3 linked regions of the Synechococcus elongatus PCC 6301 genome follow. The protein of the gene in region 3 interacts with the protein of the main gene of each other region in a pairwise test. Links are inferred from orthologs where the notes say so. Each region holds a gene or a part of one and is shown on either strand. Other genes may lie near its edges.

What was found.
Region 1: the proteins of SYC_RS10095 (region 3) and SYC_RS08325 interact in binary tests that used the Escherichia coli proteins (3 or more experiments, as listed by UniProt). The link is inferred for Synechococcus elongatus PCC 6301 from one-to-one orthologs.
Region 2: the proteins of SYC_RS10095 (region 3) and SYC_RS03260 interact in binary tests that used the Escherichia coli proteins (3 or more experiments, as listed by UniProt). The link is inferred for Synechococcus elongatus PCC 6301 from one-to-one orthologs.

Annotation. Positions count from the first base shown.
Region 1 is NC_006576.1:1,689,716-1,692,577, reverse strand. It holds SYC_RS08325 (pyridoxal phosphate-dependent aminotransferase), read left to right. Parts: upstream 1-773; coding sequence 774-1,952; downstream 1,953-2,862. Other genes in the region: SYC_RS08315 (hypothetical protein), read left to right, coding at 2,797-2,862; SYC_RS08320 (GDSL-type esterase/lipase family protein), read left to right, coding at 2,029-2,748; SYC_RS08330 (VOC family protein), read right to left, coding at 271-660; SYC_RS08335 (uracil-DNA glycosylase), read right to left, coding at 1-241. UniProt on the Escherichia coli protein: Shows aminotransferase activity with methionine and histidine as substrates, and to a lesser extent also with phenylalanine.
Region 2 is NC_006576.1:698,198-702,421, forward strand. The notes cover bases 807-3,723. They hold SYC_RS03260 (DNA polymerase III subunit gamma/tau), read right to left. Parts: upstream 3,286-3,723; coding sequence 1,327-3,285; downstream 807-1,326. Other genes in these bases: SYC_RS03250 (tRNA-(ms[2]io[6]A)-hydroxylase), read left to right, coding at 807-830; SYC_RS03255 (GNAT family N-acetyltransferase), read left to right, coding at 833-1,324; SYC_RS03265 (hypothetical protein), read right to left, coding at 3,361-3,612; SYC_RS03270 (tetratricopeptide repeat protein), read right to left, coding at 3,622-3,723. Also shown: aroQ (type II 3-dehydroquinate dehydratase), read left to right, coding at 1-222; more of SYC_RS03250, read left to right, coding at 219-806; more of SYC_RS03270, read right to left, coding at 3,724-4,050; SYC_RS03275 (HesB/IscA family protein), read right to left, coding at 4,119-4,224. UniProt on the Escherichia coli protein: Part of the beta sliding clamp loading complex, which hydrolyzes ATP to load the beta clamp onto primed DNA to form the DNA replication pre-initiation complex.
Region 3 is NC_006576.1:2,035,575-2,040,053, forward strand. The notes cover bases 568-3,739. They hold SYC_RS10095 (trans-splicing intein-formed DNA polymerase III subunit alpha N-terminal partner DnaE-N), read left to right. Parts: upstream 568-926; coding sequence 927-3,539; downstream 3,540-3,739. Other genes in these bases: SYC_RS10090 (cupin domain-containing protein), read left to right, coding at 568-869; SYC_RS10100 (DNA double-strand break repair nuclease NurA), read right to left, coding at 3,525-3,739. Outside these bases: alr (alanine racemase), read left to right, coding at 1-128; more of SYC_RS10090, read left to right, coding at 378-567; more of SYC_RS10100, read right to left, coding at 3,740-4,479. UniProt on the Escherichia coli protein: DNA polymerase III is a complex, multichain enzyme responsible for most of the replicative synthesis in bacteria. This DNA polymerase also exhibits 3' to 5' exonuclease activity. The alpha chain is the DNA polymerase catalytic subunit.

The sequences.
Region 1 (2,862 bases), 350 kb from region 3 along the record:
CCATCAGCTTGGCTTGAGGATTACCGCGCCCCACCACCGCATGGGTGCGGGTTTGCCCCAATCCACAGCGCTGGCAAGCATTACAGGGCTCTAGCAGCTCTTCGACAGTGCTGAAAGTTCCTGCAGGAATCGGAATACTGGCGCTCGTCGGAATTGCGGCGCGATCGACCGTGGCTGGGGCGTCGGCCACCGGTTCCGCTGCAGCACCGAAGTCGAACAGACTAATTTGATCCTCGCTCATAGCCCCAGATTGCGATCGCTGGCTCGATCTTAAGCGGGCTGGGGATCTGGAATCGTAACCGGAGGCTCACCCTGACAGAGCAGGAGTCGATTCCCTTCGGGATCTTGGGCGTAACATTCGCGTCCGTAGGTTTCGGCGATCGCCGCGGATTCAATCCATCCACCGGCTGCCAGCACCGTCTGACAAGCCATTTCCAGATCCGGCACGTAAAGGCAGAGACTCCAAGCACCAGCCGCCGATCGCCAGCGATCGCGCTCCTCAGCGCGGGGGCGGAACAATCCTAGTCGTTGCCCGTGAATCTGAAAACCCGCGTAGCGATCGCCCCAAACCACCCCTGGCCCGCTGCCCAGCAGAGCTGTATAGAACGCCTGCATCACCGCTAGATTCTGTACGGCCAAGGTCATTTCAAGAGTGAGCATGGATTCTGTCAGTCACAACTGCAAATTCTTCAAAAATTGATGCGTCGTGGAGTGAGCCAAGACTTTAAGATCGAAAGATTGCCTTTTTGCCACCTGCGCCGCCAGCCGCTTTCATGAAACTATCCGAGCGTGTGGGGCGAGTGTCACCATCGTTGACTCTCGCGATCGCTGCCCAAGCCAAAGCGATGAAAGCTGAGGGCTTGGATGTCTGCAGCTTCAGCGCCGGGGAGCCCGACTTTGAAACACCTTTGCACATTCGCAATGCAGCAGCTCAAGCGCTAGCAGAGGGCAAAACTCGCTACGGTCCTGCAGCCGGTGAACCTGATCTGCGCGAAGCGATCGCCCAAAAATTGCGCGCCGACAACGGACTCGATTACCAAGCCGCCAACATTCTCGTCACCAATGGCGGTAAGCAGTCACTCTACAACCTGATGCAGGTGCTGCTCGATCCGGGCGATGAGGTGATTATCCCCGCACCTTACTGGTTGAGCTATCCCGAAATGGTCAAGTTGGCGGGCGGTGTGCCCGTCATCGTTGAAACTTTCGCCAGCGACGGCTTTAAACTCCAGCCGCAGCAATTGGCAGGGGCGATTACGCCTCGGACACGGCTGCTAGTGCTGAATTCCCCCTCCAATCCCACGGGGATGGTCTATAGCCGGCAAGAACTGGAAGCGATCGCGCCGATCATTGAAGCCCATGACTTTTGGGTCGTTTCTGATGAAATTTACGAAAAGATCCTTTACGACGGAGCCGATCACCACAGCATTGGCAGCTTGAGCCCCGCCTGTTTTGAACGAACGCTGATCAGCAACGGCTTCGCCAAAGCCTACTCGATGACAGGATGGCGGGTTGGCTACCTCGCGGGTCCGAGCGAGCTAATTGCTGCTGCTGCATCGCTGCAAAGCCACAGCACCTCAAACGTCTGCACCTTTGCCCAGTACGGCGCGATCGCAGCTCTGCAAGGTCCACAGGATTGTGTGGCAGAAATGCTGGCTGCCTTTACGGAGCGGCGTCAGTTGATCTTGAACGGACTGAATCAAATCGCGGGGCTCTCCTGTCCAATACCGGAAGGGGCGTTCTACGTCTTCGTGGACATCAGCAAAACAGGTCTCGACTCGATGACCTATTGCCGTCAACTGTTGGATCAACATCAAGTTGCAGCCATTCCCGGCATTGCCTTTGGCGACGATCGCAGCATCCGGCTCTCCTACGCCACTGACTGCCAAACGATTGAAAAGGGTCTGGAACGGTTACAGCTCTTCCAAAACAGCCTGCTTGGTGTCTCGGTTTGAGGCTGCATTAGTCGTCCTTGTCCACCGTGACTGGAGACAAGGTGCTATCTTGATCAGCACTTTTGCTTAGTAAGCGATGGGTTCGACAGTTCGGCCGCTGGTTCCGCAGCGTTGGATCGCGATTGGGGACAGCACAATTTATGGCTACGGTGATCCAGAGGGCGGTGGCTGGGTGGAGCGGCTACGACGTCAGTGGATGCACCCCGATCGCCCCGGCCCAGTGCTCTACAACCTCGGCGTCCGTGGGGATGGGGTAGAGCAAGTTCAGCAACGCCTAGAGGCCGAATTTCGCTGTCGGGGTGAATTGCGGCGCCAACAACCCGATGTCATCCTGCTCTCGGTCGGTATTAATGATTCCGCCCGCATTGGTTCTTTGAAAGGACGACAAATGTGTCCACGCGATCGCTTTACGGAAGCGATCCAAGCCTTGCTGCAGGAATCAAAATCGCTTGCGCCGACCCTCGTGATCGGCATGGTGCCAGTGTCCGAAGCGCAGATGCCGTTCGCCGATTGCCTCTGGTTCAACCATGCGGATCAGCGTGAATATACGGCAATTACGCAGCAGGCTTGTGAAGAACTGAATCTGCCCTATCTCGATCTGTTCAGCCGCTGGTGGGAACGGGGCGAAGAATGGTGGCAGTCTTGCCTCGGTCCCGATGGGCTTCATCCGAATGTCAGTGGTTATCGCGCCATATACGAAGAGGTGCAAGCTTGGGCACCCTTACAACAGTTGCTGTACCAGCCCAGTTTGGCTGCTGAAATCGCCAGCGTCAGAACCCGTGTCACCCATTTGTGACCCCCCTCCGCTACACTGCAACCAACCTGCTGTCTGCCCCAGGCCCTGATGTCAGAACAAGAAACACCGCAATTCCTCCATCCCTTGGCTGCAGCCGAGCCGACAGAGGAAGCG
Region 2 (4,224 bases), 1.3 Mb from region 3 along the record:
GCTTACACCCACACCAGTGTGGCGATTCGAGACGCGATCGCGGGCACCCAAATTCCGACGGTGGAAGTCCATCTCAGCAATATCCACAAGCGCGAAGCCTTTCGGCATCATTCCTATCTAGCCCCCGTTGTGGTTGGCCAGATTTGCGGCTTTGGCCCCGATAGTTACCGGCTTGGACTGCAGGCAATCGTCAACCACTTGCAAGCCCTAGCAACGGTATGACAGCCACGGTTCTACCAGAAGCACCCGCCACGATCCGCTTTTTGCAAACGCCCAGTTCCGAGGCTTGGCTTGAGCAAGCTTTGGCAAATTTTGAGATAGTGCTGCTCGACCATTCCCACTGCGAACGGAAGGCGGCTGGAGTTGCCCTCAGCCTGATCAGCCGCTATCCCAGTGATGCCAAGCTGGTGCGGACGCTGACTGCGATCGCCCGTGAGGAGCTGGAGCATTTCGAACAGGTCAATAGCCTCTTAGAAGCTCAAGGCATTCCGCTGCAAGCGCTGCCAGCCCCACCCTACGCCGCTGGTCTGCATAAAGCTATACGACGGACTGAGCCCGATCGCTTGTTGGATCAACTCTTGGTTGCGGCTTTGATTGAAGCGCGCAGCCATGAACGCTTGGGATTATTGGCAGCTCATTTGCCCGATGCCGCGATCGCTGGTTTTTATCGGGCACTGATGGCCTCGGAAGCACGACATTTCGGCGCTTATTGGCTGCTGGCGGTGGAACGTTTTCCGCGATCGCAGGTGGATAAGCGCTTGCAAGAACTGGCAACGCTAGAAAGTCAGCTGCTGAGCAACTTGCATCCTCAGCCACGCGTACACAGCTAATGATGGATGCGATCGCAGTTGGCTCCGTGACACTGCGCCCTTGGCAGCCGAGCGATCGCGAGACAGCAGCGCAATTGATTGCTCAAGTATTGGCGGAGTATGGCTTGGGCTGGGAGCCGGAGGGAGCCGATCGCGATGTGATCGAGGTTGAGCAAGCCTACTGGCAAACCGGCGGTGTTTTCTGGGTGCTGGAGCAGGGCGATCGACTCGTGGGGACGGGAGCCTTTTACCCGCTGCCCATGCGGGGGGAAGGAGCAGCCGAAATCCGCAAGATGTATCTGCTGCCAGAAGTGCGCGGGCAAGGGCTCGGTCGGGCCTTGCTCCAGCGATTGGAGCAAGCGATCGCTGAGGCGGGTTATCGGCAAATTTGGATCGAAACCAGTTCGTTGCTCAAAGAAGCGGTGAGTCTCTACGAGTCAGCAGGCTATCAACCGACAACGGAGGTCCACACGCTGCGCTGCGATCGCGTCTACTGCAAATCGCTGTCCCCATAACACTAGAAATCGACATCTGGTTCAACAACAGCCTCGCTGGTGTCACTCTCAGACTCGCGATCGCTGACCACTTCGCCATTGAAAAACTGTGCCAAACTTCTAGCTGCTTTCAGCCCCGGATCCAGTTCCCAATCGGCTAGCGGGCGGAGTGCTGCGGGCGGTGTTTCAAGCTGAGGCGCTGGCACAACCTCGGGGGATTTGGATGGGCTGGTAGCGATCGCAACCGGTTTTGATTGTGGAATCGGTGGGGATGGAGCAGGCGGGGGAACTGGTGGAGCGACTGCCACTGGCGGCGGCGCGATCGTCGCGATCGCGGGCTGACGGGGGGCTGCTGCGATCGGTTCAGAGGGGGGAGCCGATCGGGGCGTCACGGCAGGTGAAGCAGGCGATCGCGGCATCTCGATTACAACTGGTGGCGGCGGCAAACTAACGGGATTAGGATCTGTGCCGCTGCTGGACTCCAACTCCACAGCGATCGCTTGACCCAAAACAGTTTGAAACGCTTCGGCCAGGAGATTGCGCTTACCCTGAACTATCGAGAGCCAGTTGGGCGGCACGCTGACCACAGCTTGACCGGCTTGGCAGCGCAACAAACGCCCTTGCTGCTGCAACAGCATTTGCGTCCCTCGCGAGGCGATGTTGATTAAAACGCGTTGCCAGAGTTCTTCGAGATTGAGCGGTTCTGGCGCGGCAGCCGCGATCGCCGGCACTTCTGGCGGGGTGGTTGTTACTGCTGGAGCCACAGGAATCGCAACTGGCGCTACGGCTGCAGGACTGGACGGTGTTTCGGCAGGGACTACTGCTGCAGGAATACTCACGGGTCGGGTAACTGGAGCAGCGATCGCCGGCGGTGCAGTCGTTACGGGAGCTTGAGCGCTGGGCAGCAACCCGAGTAAAGCGACTTCCAGCCAGAGGCGGGGCTGCGTCGTGTTTTTGATCTGGAGTTCAGACTGCCGCAGGTGTTGTTGCAATTGCAGAATCTGTTCCGGTGTCCAATCTTCCGCAAAAGTGCAGAGTTCTTGCCAAGTCGCTTCCGTGACCGTGGTTAAGTCGCGGCGCTGGGGAGCCGTCCTAGCAATCAGCAGATCGCGACTGAAGGCAGTCAGATTTTGCAGTACCGTCAACGGTTCGCGACCGCGATCGAGCAGTTGCCGAATCAGCGTCAACAGGGCTTCTGGATCGTTCGCGGCGATCGCTTCCAGCAGTTGTAGCAGCTGACGTTCCGGCACCGCCCCGAGTAGATCCCAGACGGCTTCCGGTGTGACGGGAGGCGGCAGCAGTCCTAGTTGATCAAGCAGACTCTCAGCATCGCGCAGACCACCTTGAGCCAGTTGCGCCACCAAGGCGATCGCTGTCGGCTCGATTTCAATGGATTCTTTCTGGGCAATGACTTGCAGGTGATCTGTCATCGCCTGCAGGGGAATGCGGCGAAAGTCAAAGCGCTGACAACGGGAAATAATCGTCGGCAACACGCGCTGCGGATCGGTGGTTGCCAGCACAAACACCACGCGATCGGGCGGTTCTTCCAAGGTTTTGAGCAGGGCATTAAAGGCTGCCGTGCTAAGCATGTGACACTCGTCGATCACGTAGACCTTGAAGCGACACTGCACCGGCGCGAACTGGGCGCGTTCAATCAGCTCACGGATGTTATCGACACCCGTGTTGGATGCTGCATCAATCTCAATGACATCCAGCGCGTTGCCCCGTGCGATCGCTCGACAGGCTTCACATTCACCGCAGGGACTTGCCGTAGGCACGGTGCTTTGCTGACAATTCAGCGATTTCGCCAGAATGCGGGCGCTGGAGGTTTTCCCTGTGCCGCGTGGACCTGTGAATAGATAAGCAGGGGCAATTCGCTGCTGGGCCAGCGCTTGGCTGAGGGTTCGCGCGATCGCCTCTTGCCCTACCAAATCAGCAAAGCATTGCGGCCGATATTTGTGATGCAGCGGTTCGTAGGCCATCGACAACCAGCAGCGCAACCAGCAGAGGAGATCAGGCTAGCAGAGCAACACCCGCCCTACTGTTCCTGCTGGGCCCTAGGAGGATTGCTCTGGGAAAAAGCGACGACGAACCCAAGACCCCACACCGCTGAGGATAGCGCCTGCCATCAAGAGGCCAAGGGCGGGCTGAAACAGCGGCTGCCAGAGCGCCATCCAAAGGTCAAAGCCCAAGGGCCAATCAAAGCGACGCCCTAATAGTGCGATCGCAAACCAGCCAAGGGCGGCAATCACGAAGAAGACATTGAAGACGAGCAGGCGGTCGAGCCCTTGCAGTAGACGTTGCACCATCAGACGGGACTAGATGGGGAAGAGCCAGTGCTGGACGCGATCGAGGCTAGGCCAGTTGGGTTTACGCTTCTGACCATCCGCCAGACTTTCGCGTAGGTCTTGGCGCAGCTCTGCCGACACCGTGATCACCCGCAGGGCAATGTCGATGTGCTGACGCACACCCTTGGTGTCTGTTTCCAGCATCGCTAAAGCGAGGTTGACCCGTGCTTGCGGATCCTGTGGATTGAGCTTGACTGCCCGTTGGGCGGCTTTCATCGCTTGGCGCGGTTCATCAAGCAGCAAATACAGCCAAGACAGGCAGGTCCAAGAGGCACTGCTGCGGGGCTGGCGATCGCAGATCGACTGAAATACGGGCACCAAATCTGCTGGCGGTTCACCGGCTTGATAGCGATGGATACCGTCTTCAAACAGAGATTCGGGGGTTTCAGTAAAACTCATGCTGCGATCGCAAGATTCTTCAATTCGATCAGCCTATCGTGTTCTGGGCAGGATTCTTCGAGTGGCGACTAAGCCGAGAAGGAGCTACCGCAGCCGCAGGTCTGAGCCGCATTGGGGTTAGTGAACTTGAAGCCACCACCAATCAAAGCGGTGCTGTAATCCAAGGTCATGCCG
Region 3 (4,479 bases):
CCGCTGACGATTGGGCCGATCGCGCCAATACGATTAGCTGGGAAATTCTCTGCGGCTTTAAAGATCGGCTGCCACGCTTTGCCGTCGCCGCGGATTGGTCATCCAATCAAGTCACTGTCAGGTCTTAACGCCGCGGGGAAGTTCTGCTACGATAACGAAACCGCTTGGAGAGATGGCTGAGTGGTCGAAAGCAGCACATTGCTAATGTGCCGAGTCGTGTACGCGGCTCCGAGGGTTCGAATCCCTCTCTCTCCGTTCGATACAACAAGTAATCCTAGATGACGAGTCTGCGATCGCAAAGATTGCAGTTTCGTTATGCAGACCAGGGATCGCGATCGAGGTTTCTAGCCTAGAGGCAGCACTAGGCTAAACCCGACATGAGTGGCAACTGCTGCGTTCTACCTCAAATTGCTTCGCCGGCCAGCTTGCTGGTCTACCGCCTTCGTCCTCAGGGAAGCAACCGCTTTGCAGTCTTATTCGATCCTGAGCAGGCAGGAGTATCCTTGGTGGCTTGCTTTGAGGTTTTTGATCCGGGTGGATCTACGCCTCCCAACTTGCATGGACGCGCGATCGAATTTTTCTATGTGATTGCGGGTGAAGGCGAAGCCTACTGTGATGGTAAGCGAACTGCGATTGCTGCAGGAGACATGCTGCTGATTCCCGCAACCGGATTGCATGAAATTCGCAACACCCATCAGGATCAACGCCTCTACGTGCTGACGCTGATGATCCCCAATGAGGCCTTTATTGAGCTAATCCGGTCTGGCATTCCCGATCGCCTCGATGCGGCGGATTTAGCGGTGCTGCAGCAGCTACGGACCATTCCACAAGTTCCAGCTTCAGCCAGAGTGGCTGCGGCAATCGCCTAACAGGACTGGGCGAGTCGGATAGGATGCTGGAACAGCCCTTCTGGTTTGACTGCCTCCATGTCTTTTGTTGGCCTGCACATGCACAGTGACTACAGCCTGCTGGATGGGGCGAGTCAGCTACCGGATCTGGTGGCGCGAGCTAAAGAACTGGGAATGCCCGCGATTGCTCTGACAGATCACGGCGTGATGTATGGAGCGATCGAACTCCTCAAAGTTTGCAAAAATCAGGGCAATATTCGACCGATTATCGGCAATGAAATGTATGTCATCAATAGCCCGATTGATGACCCTAACCCTCGCGTCCGCAAATATCACCCGATTGTTTTAGCCAAGAATAAGAAAGGCTATCAAAATCTGGTTAAGTTGACCTCTATTTCGCATCTGCAAGGCTTTAAAGGACGGGGAATTTTTGCACGTCCTTGTATTGATAAAGAACATCTCGAAAAATACCGTGAAGGTCTAATCGTTACGAGTGCCTGTTTGGGGGGTGAAATTCCCCAAGCAATTTTGCAAAGTCGTCCGGATGTGGCTCGACGGGTAGCAGCTTGGTATCAAGAGCGCTTTGGCGAAGACTTCTATCTGGAAATTCAAGATCACGGCTCACCTGAAGATCGGATTGTCAATGTCGAAATTGTCCGAATTGCTCAGGAACTGGGGATTGAACTGGTTGCCACTAACGATAGCCACTTTATTTCCTGTTTTGATGTTGAAGCCCATGATGCTCTGCTCTGTATTCAAACGGGCAAGCTTGTCGTCGAAGATAAACGGCTTCGCTATAGCGGCACAGAGTACCTCAAGTCTGCTGAGGAAATGCATCAGCTATTTCGCGATCACTTGCCAGATGATGTGATTGCTAAAGCGATCGCTAATACGCTTGTGATTGCCAGCAAGATCGAGGACTATAACATCCTTGGCGAGCCTAAAATTCCGACTTTCCCTGTCCCCGATGGCTACAACGAAGAAACCTATATGGCGGAAGTTGCTCGTCAGGGACTGGCGGAGCGGCTCAATTGCGATCGCTATGAAGACTGCGAAGAAGCTTATCGCGATCGCTTGGAATACGAAATTAAAATGATGCACGAAATGGGATTTGCCTCCTATTTCTTAGTGGTTTGGGATTACATCAAATTTGCCCGTGACAACAATATTCCTGTGGGCCCAGGTCGTGGATCAGCGGCGGGCTCACTGGTTGCCTACTGTATGGGCATCACCAATATTGATCCAGTTCATCATGGCTTGCTATTCGAAAGATTCCTGAATCCAGAACGCAAATCAATGCCGGATATTGATACAGACTTCTGCATTGATCAGCGGGATAAAGTGATTGACTATGTGACTAAAAAGTATGGAGAAGATCGCGTTGCCCAGATCATTACCTTCAACCGAATGACATCCAAAGCGGTGCTGAAGGATGTGGCGCGCGTGCTGGATATCCCCTACGGGGAAGCCGACCGCATGGCCAAGCTCATCCCTGTAGCGCGGGGTAAGCCGGCAAAACTGAAGGTGATGATTTCAGATCAAACACCTGCGCCAGAGTTTAAAGAAAAATATGAAAAAGATGCCCGAGTGAAACACTGGGTCGATATGGCGCTGCGCATTGAGGGAACCAACAAAACATTTGGCGTCCATGCAGCGGGCGTCGTGATTTCAGCCGTTCCGCTCGATGAAATTGTGCCGCTCCAGCGGAATAATGATGGCCAAGTGATCACGCAGTATTACATGGAGGATATTGAAGCCTGTGGCCTCTTGAAAATGGATTTTCTGGGCCTCAGAAACCTGACAATGATCCAAAAAGCGATCGATCTTGTTCAGGAAACGAGTGGACAAGCCATTGATCCCGATCGCCTACCAATGGATGATCCAAAAACCTACCAGCTGTTAGCTAAAGGTGATCTGGAAGGGGTATTTCAGTTGGAGTCTTCCGGGATGCGGCAAATTGTCCGCGATTTGAAACCATCTAACCTCGAAGATATTTCTTCAATTCTGGCACTCTATCGGCCGGGGCCTTTGGATGCTGGTTTGATTCCTAAATTTATTAATCGGAAGCATGGCCGAGAAGCGATCGACTATGCCGATCAGATGCTTCAGCCCATCCTGAATGAAACCTACGGAATCATGGTTTATCAGGAACAAATTATGAAAATTGCTCAAGACATGGGTGGCTACACACTCGGAGAAGCTGACTTGCTTCGGCGGGCGATGGGCAAGAAGAAAATGTCGGAGATGGTCAAACACCAAAGCACCTTTGTCGAAGGTGCAAAGAAGAATGGTGTTGCAGAAAAGGTTGCAGCTGAGCTCTTTGATCAGATGGTGCTGTTTGCCGAATATTGTTTGGCGGCAGATACAGAAGTTCTGACCGTTGAATATGGCCCGATCGCAATTGGCAAACTAGTCGAAGAAAATATTCGTTGCCAAGTTTATTGCTGTAACCCAGATGGCTATATCTACAGTCAGCCGATTGGTCAATGGCATCAACGAGGTGAACAGGAAGTGATTGAATACGAACTCAGTGATGGTCGCATCATTCGAGCAACTGCTGACCATCGCTTTATGACTGAAGAGGGTGAAATGCTGTCGCTGGATGAAATCTTTGAGCGATCGCTAGAACTGAAGCAGATTCCGACACCATTGTTAGCGATCGCTCAGCCATCCCCGTTAGCGACGGCGTAACTTGCTAACTAACTTTCGCGAAAGGCTGAGATTCAGTCCTTCTTGATCACACCATTCCTGCAAGAGGCGATAGAACAATTGGCGATCGTCGCTGCGAAGAACAGCCGCTTGATCCGCAGTTTCGATCGCATAGGGATAGCCGCCGCCTGCAATTACTTCAGCGCGCAACCAATTCAGTACTGTCTCATGTTGACCCGATTCCACTAACCACAAGGGCAATTCAATCCGAACAGGGTTGCCGTCATGGGTTTTGAGATAGCAATAGGCTAAGCGATCGCTCTGTTCTGCATAGGCTTTGAGGATGCTTCTGCGACAGCGTAGTAGGGGTGTGCGATCGCCCCAGCGTAATCCCTGCGCCACAATTTGAGCATCGACAAGCGATCGTGGCTCGGGCAATTCCTCAAACCAATCCTGCAGTAATTCAGCTAAGTCTTTTGCTGAAGAAGTGTCGATATAAGCGATGAGGGGAACACGACTGTTCTCACTCGCTCGGAGGAGTCGGACTAAACAATCAATGTAAACTTGCTGGGTTTCAGCCTCAAATGCTTCAGCAAAGGTTGCCACTAAGGAACCATCTAACAAAGCACAGCAGTTAGGCTGACCTGCGTGACTCTCGAGGAACTGAACAAGGCGTTCTGTCTCCATCTGGAAACGACGCATATTGACCAATCGGTCAAAGTTTTCGGGCGACAGATCCTGAAAGTCTGCAGGGGCCAGGAGATCGACTGCAATCTCTTTGGTGTAAGGCTGCTTCAGTTCGTGAGGATTCTCAAACCAAGCGATTTGAACTAGGGCAATCGGTAGTGAAAAATCTTTGCTGGGATAGATCTGCGAGCCATCTACTGCAAAGGTTGTGACCCCTTGAATCTGCGATCGTGCCCAATCAAGACTGGCTTCTCGATGGGGCCAGCGTTCAGGAAATCGCCAAAGACTGCCATCA